4 regions of the Rhizobium indigoferae genome follow, and region 1 is predicted to be linked to each of the others. Evidence: predicted binding sites of a transcription regulator. Region 1 holds the regulator's gene; each other region holds the start of a gene.
The links. Region 1 encodes PhoB, which activates phosphate uptake and scavenging genes when phosphate is short. Its sites were predicted from a motif close to TGTCATNNANCTGTCAT; they were not measured.
Positions count from the first base shown of each region.

Region 2: U5G49_RS22770 (DUF1045 domain-containing protein) is a predicted target of PhoB. The motif match lies at 5,698-5,714, and genes of this name have one in related genera.
Region 3: phnC (phosphonate ABC transporter ATP-binding protein) is a predicted target of PhoB. The motif match lies at 1,833-1,849, and genes of this name have one in related genera.
Region 4: U5G49_RS06405 (alpha-D-ribose 1-methylphosphonate 5-triphosphate diphosphatase) is a predicted target of PhoB. The motif match lies at 4,755-4,771, and genes of this name have one in related genera.

Region 1 covers NZ_CP140635.1:175,171-182,857, forward strand. The annotation lists gene pstC (phosphate ABC transporter permease subunit PstC) at 1-1,390, shown strand, start outside; gene pstA (phosphate ABC transporter permease PstA) at 1,387-2,709, shown strand; gene pstB (phosphate ABC transporter ATP-binding protein PstB) at 2,725-3,540, shown strand; gene phoU (phosphate signaling complex protein PhoU) at 3,585-4,298, shown strand; gene phoB (phosphate regulon transcriptional regulator PhoB) at 4,433-5,116, shown strand; gene U5G49_RS00945 (GcrA family cell cycle regulator) at 5,360-5,893, opposite strand; gene U5G49_RS00950 (aspartate aminotransferase family protein) at 6,313-7,512, shown strand; gene argF (ornithine carbamoyltransferase) at 7,555-7,687, shown strand, end outside.
Region 2 covers NZ_CP140635.1:4,650,684-4,658,370, forward strand. The annotation lists gene U5G49_RS22750 (DNA translocase FtsK) at 269-2,614, shown strand; gene U5G49_RS22755 (GrpB family protein) at 2,611-3,144, opposite strand; gene phnN (phosphonate metabolism protein/1,5-bisphosphokinase (PRPP-forming) PhnN) at 3,165-3,761, opposite strand; gene U5G49_RS22765 (alpha-D-ribose 1-methylphosphonate 5-triphosphate diphosphatase) at 3,758-4,897, opposite strand; gene U5G49_RS22770 (DUF1045 domain-containing protein) at 4,911-5,606, opposite strand; gene phnE (phosphonate ABC transporter, permease protein PhnE) at 5,747-7,090, opposite strand; gene phnE (phosphonate ABC transporter, permease protein PhnE) at 7,098-7,687, opposite strand, start outside.
Region 3 covers NZ_CP140635.1:4,658,984-4,666,670, forward strand. The annotation lists gene phnD (phosphonate ABC transporter substrate-binding protein) at 1-834, opposite strand, end outside; gene phnC (phosphonate ABC transporter ATP-binding protein) at 921-1,766, opposite strand; gene U5G49_RS22795 (DapH/DapD/GlmU-related protein) at 1,884-2,501, opposite strand; gene phnL (phosphonate C-P lyase system protein PhnL) at 2,498-3,205, opposite strand; gene phnK (phosphonate C-P lyase system protein PhnK) at 3,320-4,096, opposite strand; gene U5G49_RS22810 (alpha-D-ribose 1-methylphosphonate 5-phosphate C-P-lyase PhnJ) at 4,093-4,968, opposite strand; gene U5G49_RS22815 (carbon-phosphorus lyase complex subunit PhnI) at 4,965-6,071, opposite strand; gene phnH (phosphonate C-P lyase system protein PhnH) at 6,076-6,684, opposite strand; gene phnG (phosphonate C-P lyase system protein PhnG) at 6,684-7,160, opposite strand; gene phnF (phosphonate metabolism transcriptional regulator PhnF) at 7,385-7,687, shown strand, end outside.
Region 4 covers NZ_CP140635.1:1,244,541-1,252,227, reverse strand. The annotation lists gene hdaA (DnaA regulatory inactivator HdaA) at 1-427, opposite strand, end outside; gene U5G49_RS06420 (AI-2E family transporter) at 420-1,544, opposite strand; gene purM (phosphoribosylformylglycinamidine cyclo-ligase) at 1,790-2,863, shown strand; gene purN (phosphoribosylglycinamide formyltransferase) at 2,860-3,531, shown strand; gene U5G49_RS06405 (alpha-D-ribose 1-methylphosphonate 5-triphosphate diphosphatase) at 3,528-4,697, opposite strand; gene U5G49_RS06400 (NUDIX domain-containing protein) at 4,843-5,436, opposite strand; gene U5G49_RS06395 (molybdopterin oxidoreductase family protein) at 5,433-7,637, opposite strand; gene U5G49_RS06390 (23S rRNA (adenine(2030)-N(6))-methyltransferase RlmJ) at 7,654-7,687, shown strand, end outside.

The DNA.
Region 1 (7,687 bases):
CCGATCCTCCGCATTGCATTCACGGCCGGCCTATTACGGCGCCTATGCCGCGATCTGGGCGGTTCTTCCTGCCCTCATCGTCCTCTGCCTCTGGCTTTCCATCAGCCCCGGCATCATCCAGTCCTCGGTTCGCGGCGCTGTCCCCGACGACATCAAGGCGCAAGCCTCGGTCGAGCAGGATCTTGGTTATTCGATGGTGGCGACGGTCGCCCGCGGCCTGACAATGCTGACCGCGGATGAAGCTGCGGCGGTCTCCAGCGATCCGGCTGCCCTCCAGGCCAAGCTCCTCGAAAAGGGTGTGCCGCTTGCCGGCCAGCCGCTGCCTTACATGCTCGACGCCGCCAAAAAGCTCAACACCATGAGCATGACGAGCCGCATCGCCATGACGGCTGTTGTCTTCGCTCTCGCGGTTGCCGGCGCCTTCTATGCGCTGCGCTCCATCGCTCCGCGCTTCCGTGCCCGCAACCGGGTCGAGCGCGTCATGCTCTGGGGCCTGCTGCTCGCCTCCTCGATCGCCATTCTGACGACGATCGGCATCGTGCTCTCCATGCTGTCGGAAGCCGCCCGCTTCTTTGCCGCCGTTCCCGCCATGGACTTCTTCTTCGGCACCGTCTGGGATCCGCGCTTTGCCGGCGCCGGCAGCTCGTCCTTCGGCCAGTTCGGCCTCATCCCGTTGCTGCTCGGCACGATTTATATCGGCCTGGTGGCGATGCTGGTCGCCGTGCCGGTCGGCCTCTTCGCCGCCATCTACATGGCCGAATACGCTTCGCCGAAAGTGCGCGGGGTCGCCAAGCCGCTCCTCGAAGTGCTCGCCGGCATTCCGACGATCGTCTACGGCTTCTTCGCGCTCGTCACCGTCGGCCCGTTCCTGCGCGATTTCTCCGCCCAAATCAGCGGTCTTCTCAGCGGCAACTACAGCAACTTCATCCAGGCGCAGAGCGTTCTGACGGCCGGTATCGTCATGGGCATCATGCTGATCCCCTACGTGTCCTCGCTGTCGGACGACATCATCACCGCCGTGCCGCGTGCCCTGCGTGACGGTTCGCTCGGTCTTGGGGCCACACGCTCCGAAACCATCAAGAAAGTGGTTCTCCCCGCCGCTCTTCCCGGCATCGTCGGAGCATTGCTGATGACGGCCTCGCGCGCCATCGGCGAAACCATGATCGTCGTGCTGGCCGCCGGTGTCGCCGCCCGCATCCAGATCAACCCCTTCGAGCCCATGACGACGGTGACCGTCAAGATCGTCAACCAGCTGACTGGCGACCTTGAGTTCACCTCGCCGCAGACGCTGGTTGCCTTTGCCCTAGGCATCACGCTGTTCTGCATCACGCTTTGCCTCAATATCTATGCGCTCTACATCGTGCGCAAATACCGGGAGCAGTACGAATGACGGATATTGTTTCTCCCACATCAGGCGTCACCGTTTCCAAGGCGCCAGTGCGCCGCGATATCGGCATCAAGCGCCGCTACGCCGCCGAGCGCCGGTTCCAGGCCTATGGCATCGCCGCCATCACCTTCGGTCTCGTCTTCCTCTTCATCCTGCTGTGGACGGTGATCGGCAAAGGCTATACCGCCTTTCAGCAGACGGCGATTACCCTGCCGATCGAATTCTCCGAGAAGACGATCGACCCGAACAACAAGCGTGCGACCGACCCTTCGGTGCTGATCGCCGCCAACTACCCGGTTCTCCTGCGCGACGCGATCGTCAAGCAGCTGAACGTCAATGCCGCAAGCCGTCCCGATGTGCGCGATGCATCCGCGATGCTCTCCAAGGGTGCGCCGGTCCAGCTGCGCGACATGGTCGTCGCCGATCCGTCGATCATCGGCAAGACGGTCAATGTCACGGTGCTCGCCGACGCCAATGTCGACAGCGCCAACAAGGGCCAGATCGACCTGTCGGTCGACGAAAAGAACCGCAAGGTCAACGACAAGCAGGTTGCCTGGATGAACGAGCTGAAGGCGAGCGGCGCTCTCCACAAGCAGTTCAACACCGGCCTCTTCGTCAACGGCAATTCCAGCCGTCCGGAGGCCGCAGGCCTTGGCGTCGCGCTGATCGGCTCGCTCTATCTGATGCTGATCGTGCTCGTGCTCGCTCTGCCGATCGGCGTCGCCGCCTCGATCTATCTCGAGGAGTTCGCGCCGAAGAACAAGCTGACGGATCTGATCGAGGTCAACATCAACAACCTCGCCGCGGTTCCCTCGATCGTCTACGGCCTGCTCGGTCTTTCCGTCTTCATCAACTTCATCGGCCTGCCGCGCTCGGCTTCGCTGGTCGGTGGCCTGGTGCTGACGCTGATGACCCTGCCGACGATCATCATCGCCACGCGTGCGGCACTGCGCGCCGTGCCGCCGTCGATCCGCGCCGCAGCCCTTGGCCTTGGTGCTTCGAAGATGCAGATGGTGTTTCACCATGTTCTGCCGCTCGCCATGCCCGGCATCCTCACCGGCACGATCATCGGCCTGGCACATGCGCTCGGCGAAACCGCGCCGCTGCTCTTGATCGGCATGGTTGCCTTCGTCGCCAACGCGCCGACGACACCGCTCGATCCCTCGACGGCTCTGCCCGTGCAGGTCTATATGTGGGCCAACGAGGCCGAACGTGCCTTCGTTGAGCGTACTTCGGGTGCCATCATCGTCCTGCTCCTGTTCCTGATCGTCATGAACATGGGCGCCATCCTCTTGCGTCGTCGCTTCGAGCGCCGCTGGTAAACGGAGTTAAACATCATGAACATGTTGACGGAAGCTGCAGTTGAAAAGGCGCTGGATCACAAGATGAGCAACGTCCCGTATAAGATGATCGGAAAGGATGTCTCGGTTTACTACGGCGAAAAGCGCGCGCTTTTCGATGTGAACCTGAACATCCGCGAAAACACCGTAACCGCCCTGATCGGCCCGTCCGGCTGCGGCAAGTCGACCTTCCTGCGCAGCCTCAACCGCATGAACGACACGATCGACGGCTGCCGCGTCACCGGCAAGATCACGCTTGATACCGACGATATCTATGATCCCGATATCGACGTCGTCGAACTTCGCGCCCGCGTTGGCATGGTCTTCCAGAAGCCGAACCCGTTCCCGAAGACGATCTATGAAAACGTCTCCTACGGCCCGCGCATCCATGGCCTTGCCAAGTCGAAGGCCGATCTCGACCAGATCGTCGAGACCAGCCTGCAGCGCGCCGGCCTCTGGAACGAAGTCAAGGACCGCGTGCACGAATCCGGCACCGGCCTGTCGGGCGGTCAGCAGCAGCGCCTCTGCATTGCCCGTGCCGTTGCCGTCAGCCCTGAAGTCATCCTGATGGACGAGCCCTGCTCGGCGCTCGACCCGATCGCCACCGCCAAGGTCGAGGAGCTGATCCACGAGCTGCGCGAGAACTACACGATCGTCATCGTCACCCACTCCATGCAGCAGGCCGCGCGCGTCTCGCAGCGCACCGCCATGTTCCACCTCGGCAATCTCGTCGAGGAGAACGACACCGACAAGATGTTCACCAATCCCGACGATCCGCGCACCCAGGACTACATCATGGGTCGCTTCGGCTGATTTTGGCGACACCAAGCCTTCCCGTTATTCGAGGATAAAGCCCCATGGCATCGACACATATTTTTTCTGCCTATGATGATGATTTGAAGTTCCTGTCCAGGCGGATTTCCGAAATGGGCGGCCTGGCCGAGCAGATGGTCAGCGAAGCCGTGCGCGCCCTCGTCAATGGCGATACCGCGCTGGCGCAGAAGGTCATCTCCGACGACGTGATCCTCGATCACGCCGAACGCGAAATCGGCGACAAGGCGATCGTCACCATCGCCCGCCGTCAGCCGATGGCTTCGGACCTGCGCGAAATCATGGGTTCGATCCGCATCGCCGCCGATCTCGAACGTGTCGGCGACCTCGGCAAGAACACCGCCAAGCGCGTCATCGCCGTCCAGAGCACCGGCGTTCCCCGCAAGCTCGCTCGCGGCCTCGAGCATCTGTCCGAGCTGGCGCTCGTTCAGCTCAAGGAAGTGCTCGACGTCTACACCAATCGTTCCGCCGACAAGGCGAATGCGATCCGCGAACGGGACAATGAGATCGACGCGATGTACACCTCGCTGTTCCGCGAGCTCCTGACCTACATGATGGAAGATCCGCGCAACATCACCAGCTGCACACATCTTCTCTTCTGCGCCAAGAACATCGAGCGCATCGGCGACCACGCCACCAACATCGCCGAGACGATCTATTACATGACGACAGGCGCGCAGCCGGAAGGCGACCGTCCGAAGGACGACAGCGCCAACACCGTCGGCGCGGTCACCGAATAACCGCCCACACCCCGCCACTTGCGTGCGCGCCCATCCGGGCGCGCAAGAGGTCGCAGCCAATTTCTAAATTTGCGCAGGATGCATTGCTTAAATCACCCCCGGTTTAAGGATCATGCGCGAGGAGACCGACACGCATGATCCCGAGAGTTGCAGTTGTTGAAGACGAGGAAGCCCTCAGCGTGCTTCTTCGCTACAATCTCGAAGCGGAAGGCTTCGAGGTCGATACCATCCTTCGTGGCGACGAAGCCGAAATGCGGCTTCAGGAGCGCACGCCCGATCTGCTCATCCTTGATTGGATGCTGCCTGGCGTCTCCGGCATCGAGCTCTGCCGGCGTCTGCGCATGCGGCCGGAAACCGAGCGCCTGCCGATCATCATGCTGACGGCGCGCGGCGAAGAGAGCGAGCGTGTTCGCGGATTGTCGACGGGTGCCGACGATTATGTCGTCAAGCCCTTCTCGACCCCCGAACTCGTTGCCCGCGTCAAGGCGATGCTGCGGCGCGCCCGCCCCGAGGTGTTGTCGACGGTGCTGAAATGCGGTGACATCGAGCTCGACCGCGAGACCCATCGCGTCCATCGCAAGACCCGCGAAGTCCGCCTCGGCCCCACCGAATTCCGCCTGCTGGAATTCCTGATGTCGTCGCCGGGCCGGGTCTTCTCCCGCTCGCAGCTTCTCGACGGCGTCTGGGGCCACGATATCTATGTCGACGAGCGCACCGTCGACGTCCATGTCGGTCGCCTGCGCAAGGCGCTGAATTTTTCCAACATGCAGGACGTCATCCGCACCGTCCGCGGCGCCGGTTATTCGATGGAAGCCTGAGGGCTTCCATTTGAGTTGCTGACAAATCCCTGGCAAAACCGCGACGTCATCCTCTGCCTCGTGCCGAGGATCTGTGCACGCCAAATTAAGCATTTGAAAATAAATTCTTTTCCGCCTGAGAAATTGGGGTGAACAGATGCTCGGCACAAGGCCGAGCATGACGGAGGAAAACCTGAGCTTCCATCCAGCAACAAAAAACGGGCCACTCGGCCCGTTTCTGCATTCTAACGATGGTCAGCCCGCTCAGCTGGCCCGCGCGGCCGCCCGGCGGCGTTCGTTGACCGGCTGGTAGGCAAGCTTCTGGTGGTAGCTGCAATAGGGCGAATTGTCGGGGGATTCGCAGCCGCAGAAATGGAAGTCGTCCTTCAGCGGATCGCCGACCGGCCACTTGCAGGTGCGTTCGGTCAGTTCCGTCAAGCCGAGGCGTCGGGAAATCGGCACGACCACGTTGCCTCTCGGCACGTATTCCATTTCCTCGATCGTTTCGATCTCGATCTCTTCCTTCAGCATGGTCGCGCCCTGCTGGCGGGTAACGGTGCGCGTGGCGACCCGTGAGGCATAGTTCGGCGCGCGCGGCGCCGATGTATTGCGTTTCGGCGTTCGTGCGGCGGTGTTGGTGCCGCCGGCCTTGGCACGGCCCGGAAGGCTCAGCCGGTGCACTTTGCCGATGACCGCATTTCTGCTGACTCCGCCAAGCTGCGCAGCGATCTGGCTGGCGCTCAGTCCTTCGGCCCAAAGTTTCTTGAGTTTCTCGACCCGCTCGTCTGTCCAGTTCATGCCCTGTCTCCACCTTTTGCGTTGGTGATGGCAGAATCCCTCACCGTTGTCCCGGGAGCTCCGAAACAAGAAACGCTTGATCAATTTTGGTGACTAGTTCCGCCGCATGCAGTCTAGTAATTGATCTTTAACCTAGTGTGAGGCTGACTCCGTGACAAGAGTCGCATGAATCCGGATGAATCGAATTCGTAGTTTTCCCCAACTTGCTGCCTCTGCGTGGCATTTCTGCAATAATGCCTGTTGAAGACTGAAAATGCCGCTGTACACCCTTGCTGCATACGCTAAGGGCGCAGTTTTGTTGACATTGCAGCGCGAAAAGGAAATAGTGCCACTCGCCGCCGCAAGGCGGCATTTTTGATTTTTCGGGCCTGGTTTCCTTAGCCGGAGTCATTGCCCGGCAACTTGATGGAGATCGCGCCATGGCTGAAGCCGCGCCGCTTTATGACACCTATTCTCGTGCCCCGCTGCGGTTCGAGCGAGGCGAGGGCGTGTGGCTGATCACCGAAAGCGGCGAGCGATATCTCGATTTCGGCGCCGGCGTTGCCGTCACCTCAGTCGGCCACAGCAATCCGCATGTCGTGGGCGCACTGAAGGAGCAGGCCGACAAGGTCTGGCACCTGTCGAACATCTATGAGATCCCCGGCCAGGAGCGTCTGGCAAAACGGCTGACGGACGCCACCTTCGCCGACAAGGTGTTCTTCACCAATTCGGGTGCCGAGGCGCTCGAATGCGCGATCAAGACGGCGCGCCGCTACCAGTTTTCCAAGGGCCATCCCGAGCGCTTCCATATCATCACCTTCGAAGGCGCCTTCCACGGACGGACGCTGGCGACGATCGCCGCCGGCGGCCAGGAGAAATATCTCGAAGGCTTCGGCCCCAAGGCGCCGGGTTTCGATCAGGTGGCTTTCGGCGACATCGAAGCGGTGCGCGCCGCGATCACCGATGCCACGGCTGGGATTCTCATCGAGCCGGTGCAGGGCGAGGGCGGCGTCCGTCCTGCCACCACCGAATTCATGAAGGCGCTCCGCCAGCTCTGCGACGACCACGGCCTGCTGTTGATCCTCGACGAGGTCCAGACCGGCGTCGGCCGCACCGGCAAGCTCTTCGCCCATGAATGGGCGGGCGTCACCCCCGACATCATGGCTGTCGCCAAGGGCATCGGCGGCGGTTTTCCGCTCGGCGCCTGCCTTGCCACTTCAGAGGCCGCCTCCGGCATGAAGGCCGGCACGCATGGCTCGACCTATGGCGGCAATCCGCTCGCCATGGCCGTCGGCAGTGCCGTGCTCGACATCATCCTTGCCGATGGCTTCCTCCAGCATGTGCGCGACGTCGCACTGGTCTTCCGCCAGGGCCTCGCCTCACTGAAGGATCGCTACCCCGATGTGATCGAAGATATCAGAGGCGAGGGGCTGTTGCTCGGCATCAAGGCTGCCGTTCCCTCCGCCGAATTGCTGCAGGCGATCCGCGCCGCCCATCTGCTCGGCGTACCCGCCGGCGACAACGTCATCCGCCTTCTTCCGCCCCTCGTGGTTACCGCCGAGGAAGCCCGCGAGGGCCTTGCCCGCATCGAGCGCTCCGCCGAAAGCATTCGCGCCTCCAAGGTCAAGAAGACGGCTTGAAGAGATTGCCGCCTTCGGGCGCAGCACAGGTAAGAAGACGATATGAGCCCTAAACATTTCCTCGATCTTTCGGCGGTCACATCAGCCGATCTCAGAACCATCATGAACGATGCGCTCGCCCGCAAGCAGGCCTTCAAGGCCGGCAAGGGCGACAAGCCGCTCGCCGGCAAGATGC
Region 2 (7,687 bases), 390 kb from region 1:
GCATCCGATTCCGTTTGAGCCAACAGAATGCTGCAATCTGACCAGGAAGGCTCTAAAGCGCCAGGAGCGAATCCAAAAGATTGCGACGCGCTTTAGAGCGGCTCCCCAAAATTGGCAAAGATTTTTCTCACTGCCAGAACTCATTGAAAGTGCAGCGATTTATCCCAGGGGATCGTATCGGAACGATACGGCAGGAAGGAACTTATTAACCTTCCTTTTCTATCCCGGTAGGGTCGTAATTTGCAAAGCATGAGTGAGTAGCGGACGCATGCGTTTTCCCAGAACCAATTTGACGGATGCCGGAGATTTTTCCAGCGAGATTGAAACGGACCTTCCGGCGGAAAACCCAGGGGAGAAGCCGGCGGCACCCATCTGGCAGAGTAACTTTTCCCTCGCGCCGAATGTCCGTTTCACCCGCACGCCGGAAACGCTGATCAGCAGGCGGCGCGCGCCGAATGAGCCCGTTCGCGATGATTCGCAGATTGGACAGCAGGCGATACGGATAGAGCCGGTTGCCGTCGACGTGCCCTTCGATATCTATCTGCCAGAGCCGGACGAAATTTCCGTAGCACCGCATAGGGTCGAACTGCAGCAGTCACCTTTGCCTGACGAGCCCGGCGCGCCGGCTTTCCGCGCCAGCGCCGAGCTTTCCTCCATTTCGGATTTCGCCTTTTGGGAAGTCATGGCCTTCGAAGAGGCCGAGCCGGTTCGCGCACCGCCCTTGATATCGTTCCCGAAGACCGAGACCTCGCCCGAATCGATCACGTCGCTGTTCCGGATCATGGAATGGCGCCCCGGCCGGTCGGCCCCTGCTCCCGTCACCTCCCGCCCGGTCCCGCAGCCCGCTGCGATCTCCGCAAAGGTCGCTGTGCGCCCTCCGGCCGCCCCGTCCCTGGAAAGGCCCAGGCGCATCGCTGTCGAGGCACCGGTCGCGCCCGTACCTCAGGCGGCGCCAACCTCTCAGGTCGCGCCAGCCCCTCAAATTGCATCAGCCCCTCAGGCAGCACCGGCGCCGCAGCGCACGCCGCCTGTCGCCGCGGTCCTGCCGTCGCCGCGCCTGGCCGCGCGGCCCGAAAGGATCGACGCATCCGGCTATGAATTCCCGCCGCGTGCCCTGCTGCAGGAACCGCCGGAACGCCTCGGCGAGATCATGTCGCAGGAGACGCTGGAACAGAATGCAGGGCTTCTGGAAAGCGTGCTGGAAGATTTCGGCATCAAGGGCGAAATCATCCATGTCCGTCCCGGTCCTGTCGTCACCCTCTATGAATTCGAGCCGGCGCCGGGCGTGAAATCGTCGCGGGTCATCGGCCTTGCCGATGATATCGCCCGCTCGATGTCGGCGCTTTCGGCCCGCGTGGCCGTCGTCCCCGGCCGCAACGTCATCGGCATCGAATTGCCGAATGTGACACGTGAAACCGTCTATTTCCGCGAGATGATCGAGAGCCAGGATTTCGAGAAGAGCGGTTACAAGCTGGCGCTCGGCCTCGGCAAAACCATCGGCGGCGAGCCTGTCATCGCCGAGCTCGCCAAGATGCCGCATCTGCTCGTGGCCGGCACCACCGGCTCCGGCAAGTCGGTCGCCATCAACACGATGATCCTGTCGCTGCTCTACCGCATGACGCCGGAACAGTGCCGCCTGATCATGGTCGACCCGAAGATGCTCGAACTGTCAGTCTATGACGGCATCCCGCATCTGCTGACGCCCGTCGTCACCGATCCGAAGAAGGCGGTCATGGCGCTGAAATGGGCCGTGCGCGAAATGGAGGAGCGCTATCGCAAGATGTCGCGCCTCGGCGTGCGCAATATCGATGGCTATAACGACCGCATGGCACAGGCCCGCGAAAAGGGCGAGACCATCCATGTCATGGTCCAGGTCGGCTTCGATAAGGGCACCGGTGTTCCGATCGAGGAAAGCCAGGCGCTGGACCTGACGCCGATGCCCTATATCGTCGTCATCGTCGACGAGATGGCCGACCTGATGATGGTCGCCGGCAAGGACATCGAAGGGGCAATCCAGCGCCTCGCCCAGATGGCCCGCGCCGCCGGCATCCATCTGATCATGGCGACACAGCGTCCGTCGGTCGACGTCATCACCGGCACGATCAAGGCAAACTTCCCGACCCGTATCTCCTTCCAGGTGACCTCGAAGATCGACAGCCGCACCATTCTCGGCGAACAGGGCGCCGAGCAGCTGCTCGGTCAGGGAGATATGCTGCATATGCAGGGCGGCGGGCGGATTTCCCGCGTCCACGGTCCTTTCGTCTCGGATGTCGAAGTGGAAAAGGTTGTCGCCCATCTGAAAACCCAGGGCCGCCCGGAATATCTCGACACCGTCACCGCCGACGAGGAGGAAGAGACGGAAGAGGAAGAAGCCGGCGCCGTCTTCGACAAGAGCGCCATGGCCTCGGAAGATGGCAATGAACTCTACGAGCAGGCGGTCAAGGTCGTCATGCGCGACAAGAAGTGCTCGACGTCCTACATCCAGCGCCGCCTCGGCATCGGCTACAACCGCGCCGCCTCACTGGTAGAACGCATGGAAAAGGAAGGTCTCGTCGGCCCAGCCAACCACGTCGGCAAGCGCGAGATCGTATCGGGACGGGGTGACGGCGATTAATCGGGCGCGGAGTGCGGCTGCGCACTCCACGTCCTCAAGTCTGCCAACCGCAGCGTCTCGCTGACGAACGTGGTTTTTCCGGCGGTGTAAAAATCCCAATCGCCGCCTGCCTCTGCGGCCAGCCGGCGTTTCAACTCGGCATAAGCCTTGGCTCTCTCGGGGTGAACCCTGAGATAATCGCGAAACAGAATGCGCTCCCGATGTCCGCGATTATCGGGTCCGCAAAGATAGAGCCTGATGCCATAAGCTTGATGATCGCGGGTGAAAGCCCATCGTTGCTCTCCGGTATCGCCGTGGAAGACGAAATCGGCAGCGCGCACCACCTCGATCGCCGTCGGCAGGAACTCGTCGGATATCATCACGGCATCAAGGTCGATCTTCGGCTTGGCTGCCAATCCAGGCACTGATGTGCTGCCGAGATGATCGATGGAAAGCAGGCGGTCACCGAGCAGGATCGAGATCTCGGTGCTGATCTCGGCAAACAGCAGTGGCCAAGAGGGATCGTCGTCGACCACTTTGATGGCGCGCATGCCTTTTCCCTCGAGCCTGGTCAGTGCGCCTTGGTCAGCAATCCGTCCAGGATCTCGATCATCTTCTGCTCGGCCTCTTCGAGCGAGCCGCTATTGTCGAGCTCCACCACGTCATATTCGCCGCGCACCGTCAGCGGTCCGCGGGCGAGCCGGGCCATGATATCTTCATGCGTCTCGCGTCCGCGCGCCTCCAGCCGGCCGGCGAGCACCTCGGGGCGGGCGGTGACGTTGATGACCTTCAGCCGCGGGAAGGCGGCCTGGAAGCGGTGAAGCGCCGAGCGCGAGCCGTTGGCGACAACGACATGGCCTCTGGACAGCGCCACCGAGACCTCGGCGGGAATACCGTATTTCAGGCCGTGCGCTTCCCACCAGACGGCGAAGGAGCCTGATTGCTCCATGGCGGCAAACCCTTGGAGGGAGACGGAAAGATGGTCCTCGCCGCCGGCATCGCGGTGGCGGGTGATGACGCGGCGGACGAAATGCACGTTCTCACGGCCGGCAAAACGCCGGGCGGCGAGGTTCATCAGCGTGTCCTTGCCAGCACCGCTCGGACCGACGACAACCACCATGATGCCGCGCTCGGCACCAGCTCCTGCGTGGGGTTCGTGCGGCATCATGCGACACGGCGTCCTTGGCGCCAGACGGAGCGTGTCACCGGCACGCCGTGCGAACGATGGACGCGGACAAGATCGGCGCGCAGCCCGGTTGCGATCCGGCCGCGATCGTCGAGGCTGACGGTGCGGGCGGGCGTCGACGTCACCATGGCGATCGCCTTCGGCAGGCTGATGCTCTCCACCTCGTCGGCGAGGATGAAGGGCGCATGCAGCAGGCTGAGCGGTACGTAGTCGGAGGAAAGCACGTCGAGCACGCCCATCTCGGCAAGGTCGCGGGCGGCGATATTGCCGGAATGCGACTTGCCGCGCACGATGTTCGGCGCGCCCATCAGCACGCTCATGCCATGTTCGTGCGACGCCCGTGCGGCGTCGAAGCTGGTCGGGAACTCGGCCAGGCGCACGCCGTTGTCGATCGCCTCGTCGACATGGGAGAGCGTCGCGTCGTCATGGCTTGCCACGGTGATGCCGCGCTCGGCGCAGACCTTGGCGATGGCGTTGCGATGCGGCGTCGAATTGCGCGCCGATTCTGCCTGACGCTTGGCGACGAAACGCGCGAACGCCTCGTCGCTCAGGCCGCGCTTCTTCTGGTAGTAGAAGATATATTGGTCCATCGTCTGGAACTGACGCTGGCCGGGCGCATGATCCATCAGCGAGACGAGCCGCACATGCCGGTCGTTTTCGAAATCGGCAAAATGTTCGAGCACGTTGTCGGCCGAGACCTCGCAGCGCAGGTGGATGAGGTGCTCGGCGCGCAGCCTGCCTTCCTTCTCCGCCGACTGGATGGCGTCCGCCATCTCGCGCATCTCGCCATGTTCGAAACCGCCGTCCTCGTCCGCACCCATGCGCAGGCAGTCGAATACCGTGGTGATGCCTGACGTGACGATCTGGGCGTCATGCGCCTGGACTGCGGCGGTCTTGTTCCAGCGAATACCGGGACGCGGCTGATAATGGCCTTCGAGATGATCGGTGTGCAGCTCGACAAGGCCTGGAATGACGTAGTCGCCTTCGAAATTTTCGCCGGCTACCGAGTTGCCCTCGGAGATGTCGGCAATCTTGCCGTCGCGGATGAGGATCGAGCCTGAGAGGATGTCATCCTCGAGGACGATGCGGGCGTTGGAAAACACGGTCTCTTTGCTCATGTCGTCAGGTCTTTCAGCTTTTGGCGCCGGCAAGCGGCAGCCAGGAATGAACTTTGAATGGGGCACCGCGCGTCTCCTCGATGAAGACGGCAAGGCCGGAAATCGAAAGCGGCCGGCCGATGAAATCGGCAAAACGCTCTGTCAGGATCGCTTTCATCACCTGAGCACGTGTCTCGGGCACTTGGCCGCTCAGCGTCATGTGAAAGCCGAAATCCTCCATGACGTAAGGATAACCCCAGCGCTGCAGATGGGCGCGCTGGCTGTCGCTGAGCTTCTCCGGATTGCGCCGCGCCATATCGGCCTCGGAAAGCGTTGCGCGGAACGGTTCGAAGGACCTTACCACTTTCGCGGCGAAATCCTGAAGAGGTTGATGAAGTGAACCGGGAACGAGGGCAAAAAAACGGCCGAGCTGGCCGAGCACGAGCTCAGGAATCTCGAAGGCTTGCGTGCGCTGGGCAAAGTCCTCGGCAACGGTCATGAGATCCTTCTCGGTGACCGAGGAGGCGAGGGAAAAGGGCGCCTTGATCGTGGCGTGAAAGCCGTAACGGCGCGGGTCGGCGGTCAGCTCGAACTGTTCAGGCGCACCCAGCTGCTCATATTCCGGTGCAGGGTAGGTCTCGCCGGTGAAAGCATTGCGGCCGAGCCAAAGCGAGGCCGCGCCGGTCAAGGGATCATCCTTCGGCGGCGAGAAGTAGAGAGCGTAGCGCAAGGCTTTTATCCTGGAGATCGTCCAAACGGGGAGGGCACTGTGCAGTGATTTGGCGGCGAACCGCAAGCAGGCTCCCGGCTAAAAGATTTCCGTGACAGAATGATGATGGCGGCAGCGCCGCCACTGCTTTGATGGATGGGTCAGTGGGCTTTCGTGCCCATCAGCCGGTGGCGCAGCGCGTTCGAGGCGGTGTCGAAAATGAAGACGACGATCAGGATCAGAATGACCATGTAGGCGACGTTTTCCCAGTTGGCGTTGGTGCGCATGGCCTCCCACAGCTTGAGGCCGATGCCGCCGGCGCCGACAGCGCCGATAATGGTCGCGCCGCGCACGTTCGATTCCCATTGGTAGAGCGTCTGGCTGACGAAGACGGGAACGATCTGCGGCATAATGCCATAACGATGAACGAGCACGGTCTGAGCGCCTGTTGATTTGATGCCTTCCCGCGGCTTGTTGTCGATATTCTCGAGGCCTTCGGAATAGAGCTTGCCGAGCGGGCCGGTCTCGGTGAGGAAGATTGCACCGCTGCCGGCGAGCGGGCCGGGGCCGAAGGCGCGCGTCAGGAACAGCGCCCAGATCAGCATATCGACCGAGCGCAAGAAATCGAAGAAGCGCTTCAGGATCTGGTTCAGCAGGCGGTTCGGCGTGATGTTGCGCGCTGCCAGGAAGGCGAGCGGAAAGGCGGTAAGCGAGCCGAGTATCGTTCCGAGGAACGCCATGACGATCGTCTGGAAAAGCTTGGTCCAGACGTCGCCGTGCTGCCATTCGCTGTTGTTCCAGATATCGTCGAAGGCGAGCGACAGGTTGGATTGGTCGGGCTTGATGCGCGGGCCGGAGACGATGAGGCTGACGACCTCGCCGACCGGCTTGTCGAAGAAGGATGATTGCGTGTCGAAGATGAAATTCGCCCAGCCGATGAAACGTTTGCGGATCTTCACCCGGTCGACTGATATGCTGACATTGCCGGCAAAGCCGAGATCCGCCAGCACGTTGTCATCATAGACTGTCATCCAGCCGGGCACCGGTCCGACGACTTTCGGCGCGCCGCTCGAAACTTCCACCGGGACGCTGACGCCATGCGCGGTGACGATCGTCGCGTTCTTGGAGACGGTGACGCTGCGGCCGGTGCCGCTGATCGAAACGGTGATGCTGCCGTCGGGATTGTTGACCAGCCAGTCCGGGTGCGGATTGTCGCCGAGCGGCGAGAAACGCGGATAACGGATGTCGATCGAGCCGTCATCCCCAATGCGGAATTCCGGTTGAACGTCGTAGCTCACCCATTGGCTGAGATAGATGCCGACGCGCTCCCAATGGGCTTCGGCAAAAAGCTTGGGCAGGTCGAAGAACCACACGGCATAGAGGCTGTAGAGCAGTGTCGCGATGAGGATCATCAGCCCGCCGAAACGCTGGCGGAACGACCGGTGGAAATATTCCGGATAGCGCGTTTCTATCTCATGCATGCGGTTTGCGTCGATCACCGTCATGGCGGCCTCAATGTTGCAGGAGGAAGGCGTGCTCGCCGACGAGGCGGCGGCGCAGCCATGCGGAGAACTGGTCGACGGCGACGATCGTCACGAACAGCAGCAGAACGAGCGCTACCGTCTTGGCGCCGAAGCCGCGCGAAATCGAGAGCTTCAGTTCCTCGCCGATGCCGCCGCCGCCGACGGCGCCGATGATGGTCGAGGCGCGCACGTTGATCTCAAGGCGCAGCAGCGCATAGGAGGTGAAATTCGGCAGCACTTGCGGCAGGGCGGCAAAGCGCACGCGTTCCCACCAGTTGGCGCCGACGGCTTTCATACCCTCGTGGGGCTTCATGTCGATATTTTCGGCCACTTCGTAGAAGAGTTTGCCGAGCGCGCCGATCGTGTGCAGGGTGATGGCGATGATGGCGGCGACCGGCCCGATCGACAGGATCGCCGAAAACAGCCCGGCTATGACGATTTCAGGGAAGGCGCGCAGGAACTCCATCAGCCGCTTGGTGAAGATGCGCAACGGCCATGAATTCGTCAGGTTGCGCGCGGCAAAGAAGCTCAATGGGACGGCAAAGACGAAGGCGATGATCGTCGAGATCAGCGCGACGT
Region 3 (7,687 bases), 380 kb from region 1:
CTTGTAGTCGCCGCCTTCGACAGCGGCGAAGCACTTGTGATCCTTCTCCGGCAGAGCCGTGAAGAAGGCTGCAAGCTTCGTCTGCCACTCTTCGCCCAGAGCATTGCGAACGACGAGCGGGCCGTTCGGGATCAGCGGCGAACGCCATACTTCGACCAGCTTGTTCGGATCGACGGCGCCCTTGTCGACTTCCTTGCGGAAGGTACCGGAGGTGTAGCCGTCCTTGAAGTCGCCGATGCCCGAGCTATCGTCGACGGCAATGTCGACCTTGCCGTCATAGGCAGCGAGAAGGTTGTTCTCGTGACCGCCGTTGAACTGGGTCGAGGCGAAGAACTTGTCGTTCGGCATGCCCGTGTCCTTCGGGATCTGCGTCAGCGGAACGAGGTAGCCGGACGTGGAATCCGGATCGGCGTAGCCGAGCTTCTTGCCCTTGGCGTCCTTGATGGACTTGATGCCGGAGGACTTCAGAGCAAGGCCGATCGAGTAATAACCCGTCGAGCCGTCCTTCTGCTGCGTCGTCAGGATCGGCGTGACAGCCTTCGAATCCTTGATATAGACGGCGGCGTAGCCGGAGGCGCCGAGTTCGGCGAAGTCGAGCGTGCCGCCGAGCAGGCCCTGGATCACGCCGTCATAGTCGGCGGCCGGGAAGAGCGAAACCTTCTCGAAGCCGAATTCCTGCTTCAGATGGTCGGCAAGGCAGGCATAGTTGCGCAGGCGGTCGGTTTCGTTTTCGCCGCCGAGGATGCCGATGCGGAATTCCTTGAGGTCTGCAGCGTGGGCAGCGCCGGCGAGCGCGAAGAGCGCCGTTGCCGCAAAGAGTGCTTTCTTCAACATGTTCTCTCCTATTGACCGGTGTCCCCGGCCTTCCCGTTACGAAGAAGTGTGCCCTTGACGCGGGCGCTCGATCGCGGCTGCCTCTCTCAGAGGCCGGCCAGCGCCAGCGGCTGTGTGCCGGCGGATTGATGGTCTGCCCGCTCGGGGGCGATATTGATCGATGTCGAGGTCACCGTTTCGTCGATGCCGGCGCCGTCCTTGTCCGTCCCGTAGATTTCCTTCACCGCTTCGGCCGTCAGCTCCGAGGGCTTGCCGTCGAAGACGACGCGGCCACCGGCCATGCCGACGATGCGCTCACAATAGTTGCGGGCGGTGTCGAGCGTGTGAAGGTTGGTGATGACGGTGATGCCCTCGCGCTCGTTGATATCGCGCAGCGCATCCATGACGATCTTGGCGTTCAGCGGATCGAGCGAGGCGATCGGCTCGTCGGCGAGAACCATCTTCGGGTTCTGCATCAGCGCGCGGGCGATCGCCACGCGCTGCTGCTGGCCGCCGGAAAGCGTTCCGGCTGCCTGCAACGCCGTCTGCTCGATGCCGAGGCGTTCGAGTGCCGCGATGGCATGCACGCGTTCCTCGCGGGTGAAGATGTTGAGCAGGCTCATAAGCGTCGAGCGATGATTGAGGCGGCCGAGCATGACATTGGTGAGGACGTCGAGGCGCGGGACCAGGTTGAACTGCTGGAAGATCATCGCGCAGTCGCGCTGCCAGTTGCGCAACGCCTGGCCGCGAAGCCCGGAGACCTCGACACCGGCGAAATGAATGGAGCCGGAGCTCGGCTCCTGAAGGCGGTTGATCATGCGTAGCAGCGTCGACTTGCCGGCACCGGAGCGGCCGATGACACCCACCATCTGGCCCTGAGGAATGGCGAGCGTGACGGAATCGACGGCGAGCTTTTTTCCGAAACGACGTGTGACATTCTTCAGCTCGAACATCATGCTCTTCCCTTGCGATCCAGGCCTTGGTCAGCATCGCATTAGTCCCGCTTGATGAACCTCACATGTCATATTTGTGTAAGTCCTGTCACAATTCTCCGCCCCTATATCGGGGGTTTAACCGCCGTAACGGGATAGGAAATCTTGCGCGCTCAGGTTGCGGAAATCGGAGAGCGCCTGGCGTAGCCGGTCGTGCTCCCAGTCCCACCAGGAAAGCCTGTCCATCCGTTCGCCGACCTCTCCTGGAAAGCGCTCGCGGATGAGCTTTGCCGGCACGCCGCCGACGATCGTATAGGGCGCGACGTCCTTCGAGACGACGGCGCCGGCTCCGATCACCGCGCCGTTGCCGATGTTGACGCCCGGCAGAATGGTCGCCCCGTGGCCGATCCAGACGTCGTTGCCGATCGTCACGCGGTTTGCGCGCCGCCAGGCGAAGAAGTCCGTCTCCATGTCGCCATCCGGCCAGTAGTCGGCGGCGCGATAGGTGAAATGATGCAGCGTCGCGCGCCAGGTCGGATGGTTGGTGGCGTTGATACGCACGGCGGCGGCGATATTGACGAACTTGCCGATCGTCGCACACCAGACGGAGCCGTCCTGCATGATGTAGGAATAGTCGCCGAACGTGGCCTCGCTGATGCGGCAGCGTTCAGAGACCTCCGTATAGCGCCCGAAGGTGGAATCGCTGACGGACGCCGTCTCATGAAAATAGGGCTCGATATCCAGCTTGCGGCTCATGCAGCGATCTTTCTGGGTGAGAATTGCTGGACGTCGAGGATGCGGTCGGCGACGGCTTCGCGCACCTCTTCGTCGTGGAAGATGCCGAGAAGGGCCACCCCCGCCTTCTTCTTTTCCGCGATCATGCCGACGACGACGGCACGGTTCCTGGCATCGAGCGAGGCTGTGGGTTCGTCGAGAAGCAGGATCGTATGCTCGGTGATGAAGCCGCGCGCGATGTTGACGCGTTGCTGCTCGCCGCCGGAGAAGGTGGCGGGCGGAAGCTGCCAGAGCGTTTCCGGCAGATTGAGCCTGGCAAGCAGGGCGCCCGCCTTTTCCCGCGCCGTGACGGCGTCCTCGCCGCGTGCCACCAGCGGTTCGGCAACCACGTCGATCGCCGCGACGCGCGGCACGGTGCGCAGGAACTGGCTGACATAGCCGAGCGTATCGCGGCGGACGTTGAGCACGGTGCGCGGATCGGCGGAGGCGAGATCGACGATGCGGTCATTGTGACGGATGAGGATCTGGCCGGTGTCGACGGCATAATTGCCGTAGATCATCTTGAGCAGCGAGCTCTTGCCGATGCCCGATGGGCCACCGAGCACGACGCATTCGCCCGATGCGACCGAGAAGGCGACATCGGATACGACAGGTAGCTTGATGCCGTCGCGCAGATGCATGGTGAAGCTCTTCGAGACTTCGGAAACGACGAGGGGCGTTGCCATGATTTCTTCTTCCTTGGTTTCGCCGCGTGTCTGAAAGGACGCGCAATGGCGTGCTGAATTGCTGCATAATTTTACCTAAAATCGATTCCGATTTAAGGAATTATGCAGTAGCGCTCAGACCTGCAGGATCGAGGAGACGAGCAACTGCGTGTAGGGTTCGCGCGGATCGTCGAGCACGCGGTCGGTAAGCCCGTGTTCGATGACGTAGCCGTCCTTCATCACCATCATCCGGTGCGAGAGCAGGCGGGCGACGGCGAGGTCGTGGGTGACGATGATGGCCGAGAGACCGAGATCGTTGACGAGGCCGCGGACCAGATCGAGCAGGCGCGCCTGCACCGAGACGTCGAGGCCGCCGGTCGGCTCGTCCATGAAGACGAGGCGCGGCCCGGTGACGAGGTTGCGGGCGATCTGCAGGCGCTGGCGCATGCCGCGGGAAAAGGCGCGCGGCTGATCGTCGATGCGGTCGGCGTCGATCTCGACGCGTTCGAGCCAGTCGATCGCCGAAGCGCGGATCTTGCCGTAGTGCCGGTCGCCGATCGCCATCAGCCGTTCGCCGACATTGGCGCCGGCCGAGACGGTCATGCGCAGGCCATCGGCCGGATTCTGGTGTACGAAGCCCCAATCGGTGCGCATCAGGAAGCGCCGCTCGGCCTCGTTCATGCGGTAGAGGTCGCGGTAGCTGCCGTCGCGCATGTGATATTCGACGCTGCCGGTGCTGGGCAGCAGCCGGGTGGAGAGGCAGTTGAGCAGCGTCGTCTTGCCGGAGCCGGACTCGCCGACGATGGCAAGCACTTCGCCGGGCCAGAGCTCGAAGGAGACGTCGCGGCAGCCGATACGGTTGCCGTAGAATTTCGAAACGTCATGGACTTTGAGAAGCGGGGTATCGCTCATTCTGCAGCCTCCCGGGCCAGCATCTCGCCGGCATGTCCGTGCGCGCGGCGGTCTTCGCAATGATCGGTGTCGGAGCAGACGAACATCCGCCCGCCCTTGTCGTCGAGAACCACTTCGTCGAGATAGACATCCTCCGCACCGCAAAGGGCGCAGGGTTTATCGAAACGTTGGATATCGAAGGGATAGTCCTCGAAATCCAGGCTGACGACGTCGGTATAGGGCGGAACCGCATAGATGCGCTTCTCGCGTCCGGCGCCGAAGAGCTGCAGCGCGTCCGACATGTGCATCTTCGGATTGTCGAATTTCGGCGTCGGCGACGGGTCCATGACATAGCGGCCGTGGACCTTCACCGGATAGGCGTAAGTCCGCGAGATGCGGCCGTTATGGGCGATATCCTCGTAGAGCTTCACATGCATGAGACCGTATTCTTCGAGCGCGTGCATCTTGCGCGTCTCGGTCTCACGCGGCTCGAGGAAGCGCAGCGGCTCGGGGATCGGCACCTGGTAGACGAGCACCTGCCCGACCCCGAGCTTTTCTTCGGGAATGCGGTGGCGCGTCTGGATGATCGTCGCATCCTTGGTATGCGTCGTCACCGCGACATTGGCGACCTTCTGGAAGAAGGCGCGGATGGAAACGGCGTTGGTCGTATCGTCGGCGCCCTGGTCGATGACCTTCAGCACGTCATCAGGTCCGATGATCGAGGCCGTCACCTGCACCCCGCCGGTGCCCCAGCCGTAGGGCATCGGCATTTCGCGCGAGGCGAAGGGCACCTGGTAGCCGGGAATGGCGATTGCCTTCAGGATGGCCCGGCGGATCATGCGTTTGGTCTGTTCGTCGAGATAGGCGAAGTTGTAGCTGGCCAGATCGGTCATTCGGCGGCTTCCTTCATGTCTTCGCCACCGTTGCGGGCGGCTTCGAATTCGCGGCGCATGCGGCGGACGAGATCGAGTTCGGCCTGGAAATCCACATAATGCGGAAGCTTCAGGTGCTCGACGAAGCCCGTCGCCTGGACGTTGTCGGAGTGCGAGATGACGAATTCCTCGTCCTGTGCCGGCGCGGTGATATCCTCGCCGAGCTCTTCGGCGCGAAGCGCCCGGTCGACCAGCGACATCGCCATCGCCTTGCGCTCGCTCTGGCCGAAGACCAGGCCGTAGCCGCGGGTGAATTGCGGCGGCGCCTTGGCCGAACCCTTGAACTGGTTGACCATCTGGCATTCGGTGATCTGGATCGTGCCGAGCGAGACGGCGAAACCGAGTTCCGGCACGTCGAATTCCACCTCGACGTCGCCGATGCGGATTTCACCGGTGAAGGGGTGGTTACGGCCGTAGCCGCGCTGGGTGGAATAACCGAGCGCCAGCAGGAAGCCCTCGTCGCTACGGGCAAGCGCCTGTAGGCGCAGATCGCGGGTCATCGGGAATTCCATCGGCTCGCGGGTCAGATCGCCGATCTCATGATCTTCCGGCATGTCGCCATCGGCCTCGATCAGGCCCGCTTCGCCGAGGATTTCGGAGACGCGCATGACGCGGCCGGTCTCGGCTGCACGCTGAGCGGGCGTCTCGACTGCCTCGTCCGAAAGCAGTGTGGGATCGAGCAGCCGGTGGGTATAGTCGAAGGTCGGGCCGAGGAGCTGGCCGCCCGGCAGATCCTTGTAGGTCGCCGAGATGCGGCGTTCGATCGTCATATCAGCCGTGTCGAGCGGCCTGGAATAGCCGAAACGCGGTAGCGTCGTGCGGTAGGCGCGCAGCAGGAAGATCGCCTCGATCATGTCGCCGCGTGATTGGCGGATGGCAAGTGCTGCGAGCGTGCGGTCGAAAAGCGAGGCCTCGGCCATGACGCGATCGACGGCGAGCGCCAGCTGCGCCACGATCTGTTCGATGCCGATCGCCGGCAGCGAACGGTCGCCGCGGCGGCGGTCGGCCAGCAGGCGGTGGGCATTGGCGATGGCGGCCTCGCCACCCTTGACGGCAACATACATGAGCTCAGATCTCCGTTGCTGTGATCTTGGTGGTGCGCGGCAGGCAGAGGAAACGCTTGCCCGCCGTCAGCACGATGTCGACGCCGCGCGGAAAGAGCGCACGGTTCTCGGTCCAGAGCCGCAGGAAGGTCTCCGGCAGGCCGATGGGCGCGATCTCCGTCACGCTCTGGATGCCCGGACCCATCAGGGCCAGCCTGCGGCCGCCCTCGAGTTCGGCGAGTTCGATGACAACGGTCGTCGAGCGGTCGGGATATTCCTGCGTGCCTGATGCAAAGAGGCCGAAGGAGGAAAGTGCGGTGCCGGCCTCGGTGAAGGCAAAACGCGCCTCGGCCTTTTCGGTGGTCAACGGCGCGCCGGTATGGAAGCCGAGCCATTCCGGCACGGCGGATCTCGCCAGTCCCTGGGAAAGCCAGACGGGTGTGTCGTGGTCGCAAAGCGTCAGCGCGATCGTGCCGGCGGCGATGCCGAGCGGTGCCGGCGGAGCGACATCGGGCTGAACGGTCTGGATCGTGCCGGGGCGGGCCATGCCGTCCATCAGCATCTTGAAGACGCTCTGGGCATGGAAGACCGGCTCGGCAAAGCCGCCGGTCAGAGCTTCTGTCTTCAGGCCCATCAGTTGTCTCCCCGCACCATGGTGAAGAAATCGACGCGTGTCGCCGCCGTCTCGTCCGTCTTGCGGCGTTCGGCATCGGCGATCCGTTCGGCGATCGGCAAAAGCAGTGCCTGTTCGACAAAATCCTTCGTCGCGTCCTCCTGCCAGAGCGCGTCGAAGATCGCCGCAAGCTGGGCCTTCTCGCGGTCGGTGCCGAGCGCCTGCGCATGGCCGACCGAGCCGGAGTCGAGCCGGACGGTGGCCCGCGTCACGGTCACTTCGCCCAGATTGAAGGGAGCGCCGCCGCCGCCGATGCGTCCGCGCACCATCACCAGCCCGGTCTCCGGTCCGCGCACCTGATGGGCCACAGGCTTTTGCGGCAGCGCATCGAAGACCGCTGTGAGTTCGCTGCGTTCCGCACGCGCCAGCAGATCGGCGGCGCGTTTCCGCCCAGATGCCGTCTGTGACGCAGCGTCTTTCCTGTCCGCTGGTATCATCGCCGCTTCCCTTAAAATGTCTATTGATATAGACAACCATACAAGATACATTTAGCTCTAAATCGATGTCGTGACAAGCGTGTGACATCTACAGCGCCGCGCGTCTTTTCAGACGCGCAAAGGACGCTGTAGCACTTTGAATTGCTGCATAATTCGATCCTGAAATCGGGATCGTTTTCAGGATCGAATTATGCAGAAGGCGAGAAATGGCGGGCAGGGGTGGAATGGCGGGATTGAAGCAGGTGCAAAGGCAAACCGGCGTGGCGCTCTGGCGCCAGATCGCCGATCGGATTCGCGTGGCGATCAGCAACGGAGCCTATGACGAAACGGGCATGGTACCGCCGGAAACCATGTTGGCGGTGCAATTCGGCGTCAACCGGCATACGGTGCGCAGTGCGCTGGCGGCGCTGGCGCAGGAGGGGATCGTCCGTGCGGTACAAGGTCGCGGCACGCTGATCGAACGCAAGGAGCGGCTGAATTTCCCGATCACAAGGCGCACGCGCTTTACCGCCGGCATTGGCGATCAG
Region 4 (7,687 bases), 1.1 Mb from region 1:
GCAGAACTGGCCACGACATCGGCCAGAGGCGGCTGGTAATCAACAGGCTGGTGCCGTTTTCGCGCACGCTGTTGATGACATGGAAGAGCGCGTTGTCGTCGAAGCCGAGGCGGTCGGCGTCCTCGAACAGCACCGGGCCGGCGGCGGCGGCAACCGCGGCGTCCGAGCCAAGCTCGGGATGGATGTCGACGGCGCCGCTCAATTCCCGCCAGATGCGGGCGAGATGTGATTTTCCCGAGCCGACGGGGCCGGCGAGCACGACGACCGGTGATGGCCATGCCGGCCAGGCATCGACGATCGAAACGGCGGCGGCAAGACGCTCCGAGATCAGGAGGTCGTCGCGCCCGCTTGCGGCATCGTGCGAAAAGACCAGCGGCAGCTGCTCTCCGGCTTTGCGCTTCGGATCAGCGTTCTTCACGTCATTCATTGGGAACTGATTTCGTCTTCCGGGCGCGGCCACTGAGCGACCCGCCAAAATAAAGATCGCTCTGAAGGTAGCGTGAAAGCGCGAAACGAACAAGGACGCCGACGGCGGCGGCGGCGGGCACGGCGACCAGAAGCCCTACGAAACCGAAGAGCGCGCCGAAGGCAAAAAGCGCAAACATCAGCCAGACCGGATGCAGGCCGACGCTGGAGCCGACGAGCTTCGGCTGCAGAATGTTGCCTTCCAGGAACTGGCCACTGAAGAAGACGACGAGCACCAGGCCGATCCAGGGATAATCGGGCCAGAATTGCACAAGCGCCACGCCGATGGCGAGCACGAGGCCAACCATCGAGCCGACATAGGGAATGAAACTGATCATGCCGGCGAAGAGGCCGATCAGCAGGCCGAAATTCAGCCCGACGAGAGAAAGGCCGACGGCATAATAGATGCCGAGGATGAGGCAGAGCGAGCCCTGGCCGCGGATGAAACCGGCGATCGCCTGGTCGATCTCCTTGGCGATCTGGCGGACATCGCCGACATAATCGCGCGGGATCCACTGGTCGACCTTGGCAACCATACGGTCCCAATCGAGCAGGATATAGAAGGCGACGACGGGGGTGACCACGAGCAGCGATATGACGTCGACGATCGCCTTGCCGGAATTCCAGATCTGCGCGAAGAGCCCGGTGAGGAAGCCCATGCCCTCCGACAGGATGCCGGAGAGATTGTCCTTGATCGTGCCCATCTGGTTCTCGACCCAGTCCGGCAGCAGCGAATTCTGCGCCTGCGTGATGAACTGCTGTAATTGGCTGATATAACCCGGCAGACGCTGAGCGAAATCGTTGAACTGGCTGATGAGCACCGGAATGAGGATCATCAGCGCCAGCGTGAAGACGATGACGAAGGCGACGAGAATGCCGATGGTCGCCATCATGCGGCTCAGACCCAGGCGTTCAAGCCGGTCAGCCACCGGATCAAGGAAATAGGCAATCGCCATGCCTGCGATGAAGGGCAGCAGGATCGAGCTGAAGACATAGAGAAAGACGATGAAGAAGACGAGCACTACCAGCCAGAAGAAAATCTGACGCTTGAGACTGTTGCCGCTGACATGCTGTGGCATCGCTTCCCCGCTGATCACTCGCCGCCGCCAAACGCCGTATCCGAACCGGAGCGGCCATTCAGCACATAGGATGCAGGCGCAAAGATGGTCAACCCTGTCGTGCTAAATCCCCGAAAGGCTGGAGGAAGACGCGGGAAATTGGGGGCTTTTGCCATGCAACGCTTGCATAAACGCCCCTGTCATGCAATTGCGACCGGCAGATGACGCGGCACGTTTGCCGCCTGAAATAGCCATCGGAGACCAGCATGAGCCAGTCTGGGAAAAACGGCCTGACATATAGCGATGCGGGCGTCGATATCGATGCCGGAAACCTCCTCGTCGAGAAGATCAAGCCGGCGGTGCGCTCGACGCGCCGTCCCGGCGCCGACGGCGAGATCGGCGGCTTCGGCGGGCTCTTCGACCTCAAGGCCGCAGGCTTTACCGATCCGGTTCTCGTCGCCGCCAATGACGGCGTCGGGACCAAGCTGAAGATCGCGATCGATGCCGACTATCACGACACCGTCGGCATCGACCTGGTCGCCATGTGCGTCAACGATCTCGTGGTGCAGGGCGCCGAGCCGCTGTTCTTCCTCGATTATTTCGCGACCGGCAAGCTCGACCCCGACCAGGGCGCGGCCATCGTCGGCGGCATTGCCGCCGGCTGCCGCGAGGCCGGCTGCGCGCTGATCGGCGGCGAAACGGCCGAGATGCCCGGTATGTATTCCTCCGGCGACTACGACCTCGCCGGCTTTGCCGTGGGTGCTGCCGAACGCGGCAAGCTCCTGCCATCAGGCGATATTGCCCAGGGCGATGTGATCCTCGGCCTTGCCTCCTCCGGCGTCCATTCCAACGGCTTTTCGCTGGTGCGCAAGATCGTCGAACTGTCCGGCCTCGACTGGAGCGCAGCCGCACCGTTTGCCGAAGGCCGGCTGCTCGGCGAAGCCCTGCTCGAGCCGACCCGCATCTATGTGAAGCCGCTTCTAAAAGCGATCCGCGAGACCGGCGCCATCAAGGCGCTGGCGCACATCACTGGCGGCGGCTTTCCGGAAAATATTCCGCGCGTCCTGCCGAAGCACTTGGCGGCGGAGATCGATCTTGACGCCGTCAAGGTTCCGCCGGTGTTTTCGTGGCTCGCCAAGACGGGCGGCGTGGAATCCAGAGAAATGCTGCGCACCTTCAACTGCGGTGTCGGCATGATCGCCGTCGTCGCCGGTGAGAACGTCGCGGCCGTTTCCGCGGCACTCGAAACTGAGGGCGAGACTGTCATCACGCTCGGCCGCATGATCGCCCGCGACGAAGGCGCTGCCGGCACGGTCTACAAGGGTACGCTTGCCATATGAGCTCACCGCGCAAACGCGCCGTCGTCTTCATATCAGGCAGCGGCTCCAACATGATGGCGCTGGTTGCGGCGGCGAAGGCAGCCGACTATCCGGCCGAGATCGTCGGGGTGATCTCCGACAAGGCGGATGCCGGCGGGCTTGCCAAGGCTGATGCCGAAGGCATTTCCACCTTCGCTTTTCCCCGCAAGGACTACGCCAGCAAGGATGCGCATGAGGCGGCGATTTTTTCGGCGCTCGACGAGCTTAAACCCGATATTCTCTGCCTGGCAGGCTACATGCGGCTGCTGACGGCGACATTCATCCAGCGTTACCAAGGCCGAATGCTCAACATCCACCCTTCCCTGCTGCCCTTATTTCCGGGCCTGCATACGCATCAGCGAGCGATCGACGCCGGCATGCGGATCGCCGGCTGCACGGTGCATTTCGTCACCGAAGGCATGGATGAGGGGCCGGTGATCGGCCAGGCGGCTGTGCCGGTTCTCTTGGGCGATACGGCCGAAAGCCTTGCCGCGCGTGTGCTCACCATCGAACACCAGATCTATCCGCAGGCCTTGCGGCTGTTTGCCGAAGGTCGAGTGGCGATGGAAGGCGGCAAAGCCGTCGGCGCGGAGGCCGCGACCGCCGCTCCCAAGGCTCAACTGATTTCGCTCATCGGCGACCGCGCTTAAGCCGCCAAAGCCCGCAAGGGATGTAGCGTGCCGTCGCTGTAGACGAAGCGGCCGGCGCGGAAGGTGGCGCGGATGCGATTGATATCGCCCGGCTCGACCACGACGAGATCGGCGCGCCGGCCGACGGCGATCTCGCCGCGATCCGACAGTCCGGCGGAACGGGCCGCATTGCCAGTCGCCATGGCAACGGCTGCCGGCAGGCCGCCTTCCACCATGTCGGCAAGCTTGAAGATGCCGGGCACGAAGGCAGCCGGATGGTAATCAGCGGCGATGACGCTGAGCAGCCCGGCCTTGGCGGCGTCGAGCGCGCTGAGATTGCCCGACATCGACTGGCCGCGCAGCGCGTTCGGCGCACCCATCAGCGTCCAGAGACCGCGGCGGCGCGCCTCTTCCGCTGCAACTGCTGTGACCGGAAACTCGCTAATGGTGACGCCGAGATCATGCATCTCGGCGACTTTTTCGACGCTGTCATCGTCATGCGAGGCAAGCGACAACTTGTGCTTCAGCGACAGCGCGACGATTTCCCTCAGTTTGGCCTCGATGTCCGGATTGTTGCGCATAGCGATGCGCTTGGCGACGATCTCCGCCGCCATTTCCTCGGAGACGGCGCGGCGCTCAGAAATGCTGAGGATGTAGCTCTGCAGGTTGTTGTACTGGCCCTGGCCCGGCGTGTGGTCGGTCAGGGAGACCATGTCGATCTGGTCGGCATTCAGCAGGCGCTCAAGTGCGGGAGCTGCCCCGACATTGGTGATTTCGTAACGGGCGTGAACGCGGTGATCGATCAGCAGATCATCCCGCAAGCGATTGATGCCCTCGATCACTGCGGAGGTGGTCTCCAGCGAACGGACATGGCCGTAGACGCTCTCGGTCGCAAAGGAGACGGCGGCGAACGCCGTCGTGACACCGGCGGCGGCAAGCTTCTTGTCGAGTTCGTGGATGCCGAAATCGATCGGCATCGTCGCGTTTGGCCGTGGGGCGATCTCGCGCTCTATCATGTCGCCGTGCAGATCGACGAATCCGGGCATCAGCAGCCGCCCGCCGCCATCGATGGCAGCACCGGCGACCGGCTCCGGCCTGATCTCGGCGATGGCGCCATCCTCAACACGCACGGAACCTTCACTCACCACCTCGTTTGGGAGAACGAGGGTGAAATTGCTGAGCCACATGGGCTTTCTCCTGACCGCATCCAATGATTGACAAACCGCAGCGGATAGAACCGCTTCGTGACAGTCGTATGAAATTTCGCGCTGCATCATCTTAAAGCGGAAACTTGCGCTTTGGAAATGATCCGATGCGCTCGCCCCGGCAAATTCACGCCGTCAGCCTTGCCCTGTTCAACAGTGCCCACTGTAGAAGCACGATCGTTTTGGCGTCGACGATCTCGCCGGTTTCGATCATCGCCGCAGCCTCGTCGAGCGGGGTTTCGAGGACCTCGATATCCTCGTGTTCCTCGTCCAGACCGCCGCCTTCCGCCACGCGGTCGGCAGTGTCGATGAGGGCTGCGAAGAAGTGGATGACTTCGGTGATGGCACCCGGCGAGGTATAGGATTTGAAGAGGAAGCGCGCATCGCGCACGCGATAGCCGGTCTCCTCCATCGCCTCGCGACGGATCGCCGCTTCGGGATGGTCATCGTCGAGAAGGCCGGCCGGCACCTCGATCATCCAGGCGGGATCGCCGTTGAGATGGACGGCAAGGCGGAACTGGCGGACGAGAACGACGAGGTCGCGCTTGGGATCATAAAGCAGGATGCAGGCAGCGGGCGTGCGGTGATAGATCTCCCGCTTCAGCCGTTGGGTTGCGCCCTTGCGGTCGATATAGTCGAGTAGATAGCTGCTCAGCCGCGTCCACCCATTCGACAGTGTTTCTTCGCTGACGATCTTCACCCGTGATTTCGGCTGCATCATGCTGGGTCCCTGCGAAGCCAGACCTTGTTGTCGTGCACGGCCGCCCCACCATAGGGCGCGACAGGGTCGGCGCCAGTCAAGACATTGATGCCCTCGCCGTCGACATGCGCCTTGTTTGGCCAAAGCCCCTCGGCGATCAGCACGCCGGATTTCACCTCCGTGGTGACGCGGGCGTGGATGCGCAGATCGCCGCGGCTATTGCCGATTCGGACAAGATCGCCATGGGCGATGCCGTTGGCCTCGGCGTCAGCCGGATTGACCATCACTTCAGGGCGGCCCTCCTTCTGGCGAGAGGTCTTGGTCTCGGAGAAGCTCGAATTCAGGAAGTTGCGCGCCGGCGACGTGGCGAGCCGGAAGGGATGCTCGGGATCGGCGACTTCGATGACATCGACCTGATCCGGGAAGGGCGGAAGTTCGGCATGTGGCCCGAGCGCGCCGATAGAAACCGGCGGCTTGTTGGGAGCCGGCTGATTGATCCAGTCCGGGCGGAAATGAAACTTGCCATCCGGATGGGCAAAACCGTTCAGATAATGCGCCTCCTCGAAAACGGGCTGGCGATCGAACCATTTGTGTTCAAGGAAATGGTCGTAATCCGGCAAGCCACTCGATTCGAGAATGCGGTCGACCATTTCACGGGCAGTAAAGCCGAAGCCGGGGCGATCGGCGACACCGAGGCGTTTTGCCAGTTCCTCGATGACGAAGAGATTGGTGCGCACGGTTGGCGGCGGCTCGACCAGCTTCGGCCCCAGCAGGATATGGTTCTGGCCACCGGCCCGATAGATGTCATCGTGCTCAACGAACATCGTCGCGGGAATGACGATATCGGCGATCTCAGCCGTTTCCGTCATGAACTGCTCATGGACGGCGACAAAGAGGTCGTTGCGGGCGAAGCCGCGTCTGACGAGGCGCTGCTCGGGGGCGATGTTTGCGGGATTGGTGTTCTGGATCAGCATTGCCGTCACCGGGCCGCGATGGCGCAGCGCCACGGGATCGTCGGTCAGGACGCGGCCGATCTGCGACTGATCGAGCATGCGGATATCGGCATCCTTCATCGACCGGCCGGTCAGTTCGGCGCTGTTCATACGAAAGATATCGCTGTTCGAATGGAAGGCACCGCCGCCCTCATATTGCCAGGAGCCGAGAACGGTGGCGATCGAGGCGGCTGCATGCATGGCGACCGCGCCGTTGCGCTGGCGAGTGAAACCATAGCCCAGGCGGAAGAAGGTTTTCTTCGTCGTGCCGACGAGGCTGGCAAAGGCTTCGATCTCTTCGACCGAAAGGCCGGTGATGGCAGCGGCCCATTGCGGCGTCTTGGTTTTGAGATGCGCCTCGAGACCGGCGGGATCATCGGCATATCTCGCCATATAGTCACGATCGGCGTAACCGTCGCGGAAGGCGATGTGCATGACGGCGCAGGCGAGTGCGGCGTCGGTGCCCGGTTTGACGATCAGCGCCATGTCGGCCTGCTTCATCGTCGGATTATCGTAGATGTCGATGACGACGATCTTCGCGCCGCGCTCCTTGCGCGACTTGATGGCGTGGGTCATCACGTTGACCTGCGTCGAGACCGCGTTGGTGCCCCAGATGACGACACAATCGGTGCGGCCCATCTCGCGCGGATCGGGACCGCGCAGCGTGCCGGTCGCCATGGTGAAGCCGGTCCAGGCGGGGTTGGTGCAGATCGAGGAAAAGAAGCCGGAGTAACGCTTGGCATGACGCAGGCGATCGATGGAATCGCGCTGCACCCAGCCCATGGTGCCGGCGTAGAAATAGGGCCAGATCGCCTCGCTGCCGTCCCTTGCCTCGGCCTTCACAAAGGCTTCGGCGATCTCATCCAGCGCATCTTCCCAGGAAATCTGCTGCCACTGCCCTGCCCCTTTGGCGCCGGCGCGGCGTAGAGGATGCATCAGGCGGTCGGGATGGTAGAGCCGCTCGGCGTAGCGGGCGACCTTGGCGCAGATGACGCCCGACGTGTAGGAATGGTCATTGGCGCCGCGCACACGGCCGATGCTGCCATCCTCCGATATATCGACCTCCAGCGCGCAGGTGGAGGGACAGTCATGCGGACAGGCGGTGTGGCCCACCCTGTTGTCGGGCTTCGATGATTTGGCGTGGATGGGGGTCGCAATGTTCATGGCATTTGTATATTCCAAGGCTTGCACGGCCAAAAGCCACAAAAATTCCCCATGACGCGAATTCATACGGACATCAGCAAAAATGAACTACCGCCACATCTATCACGCGGGCAACT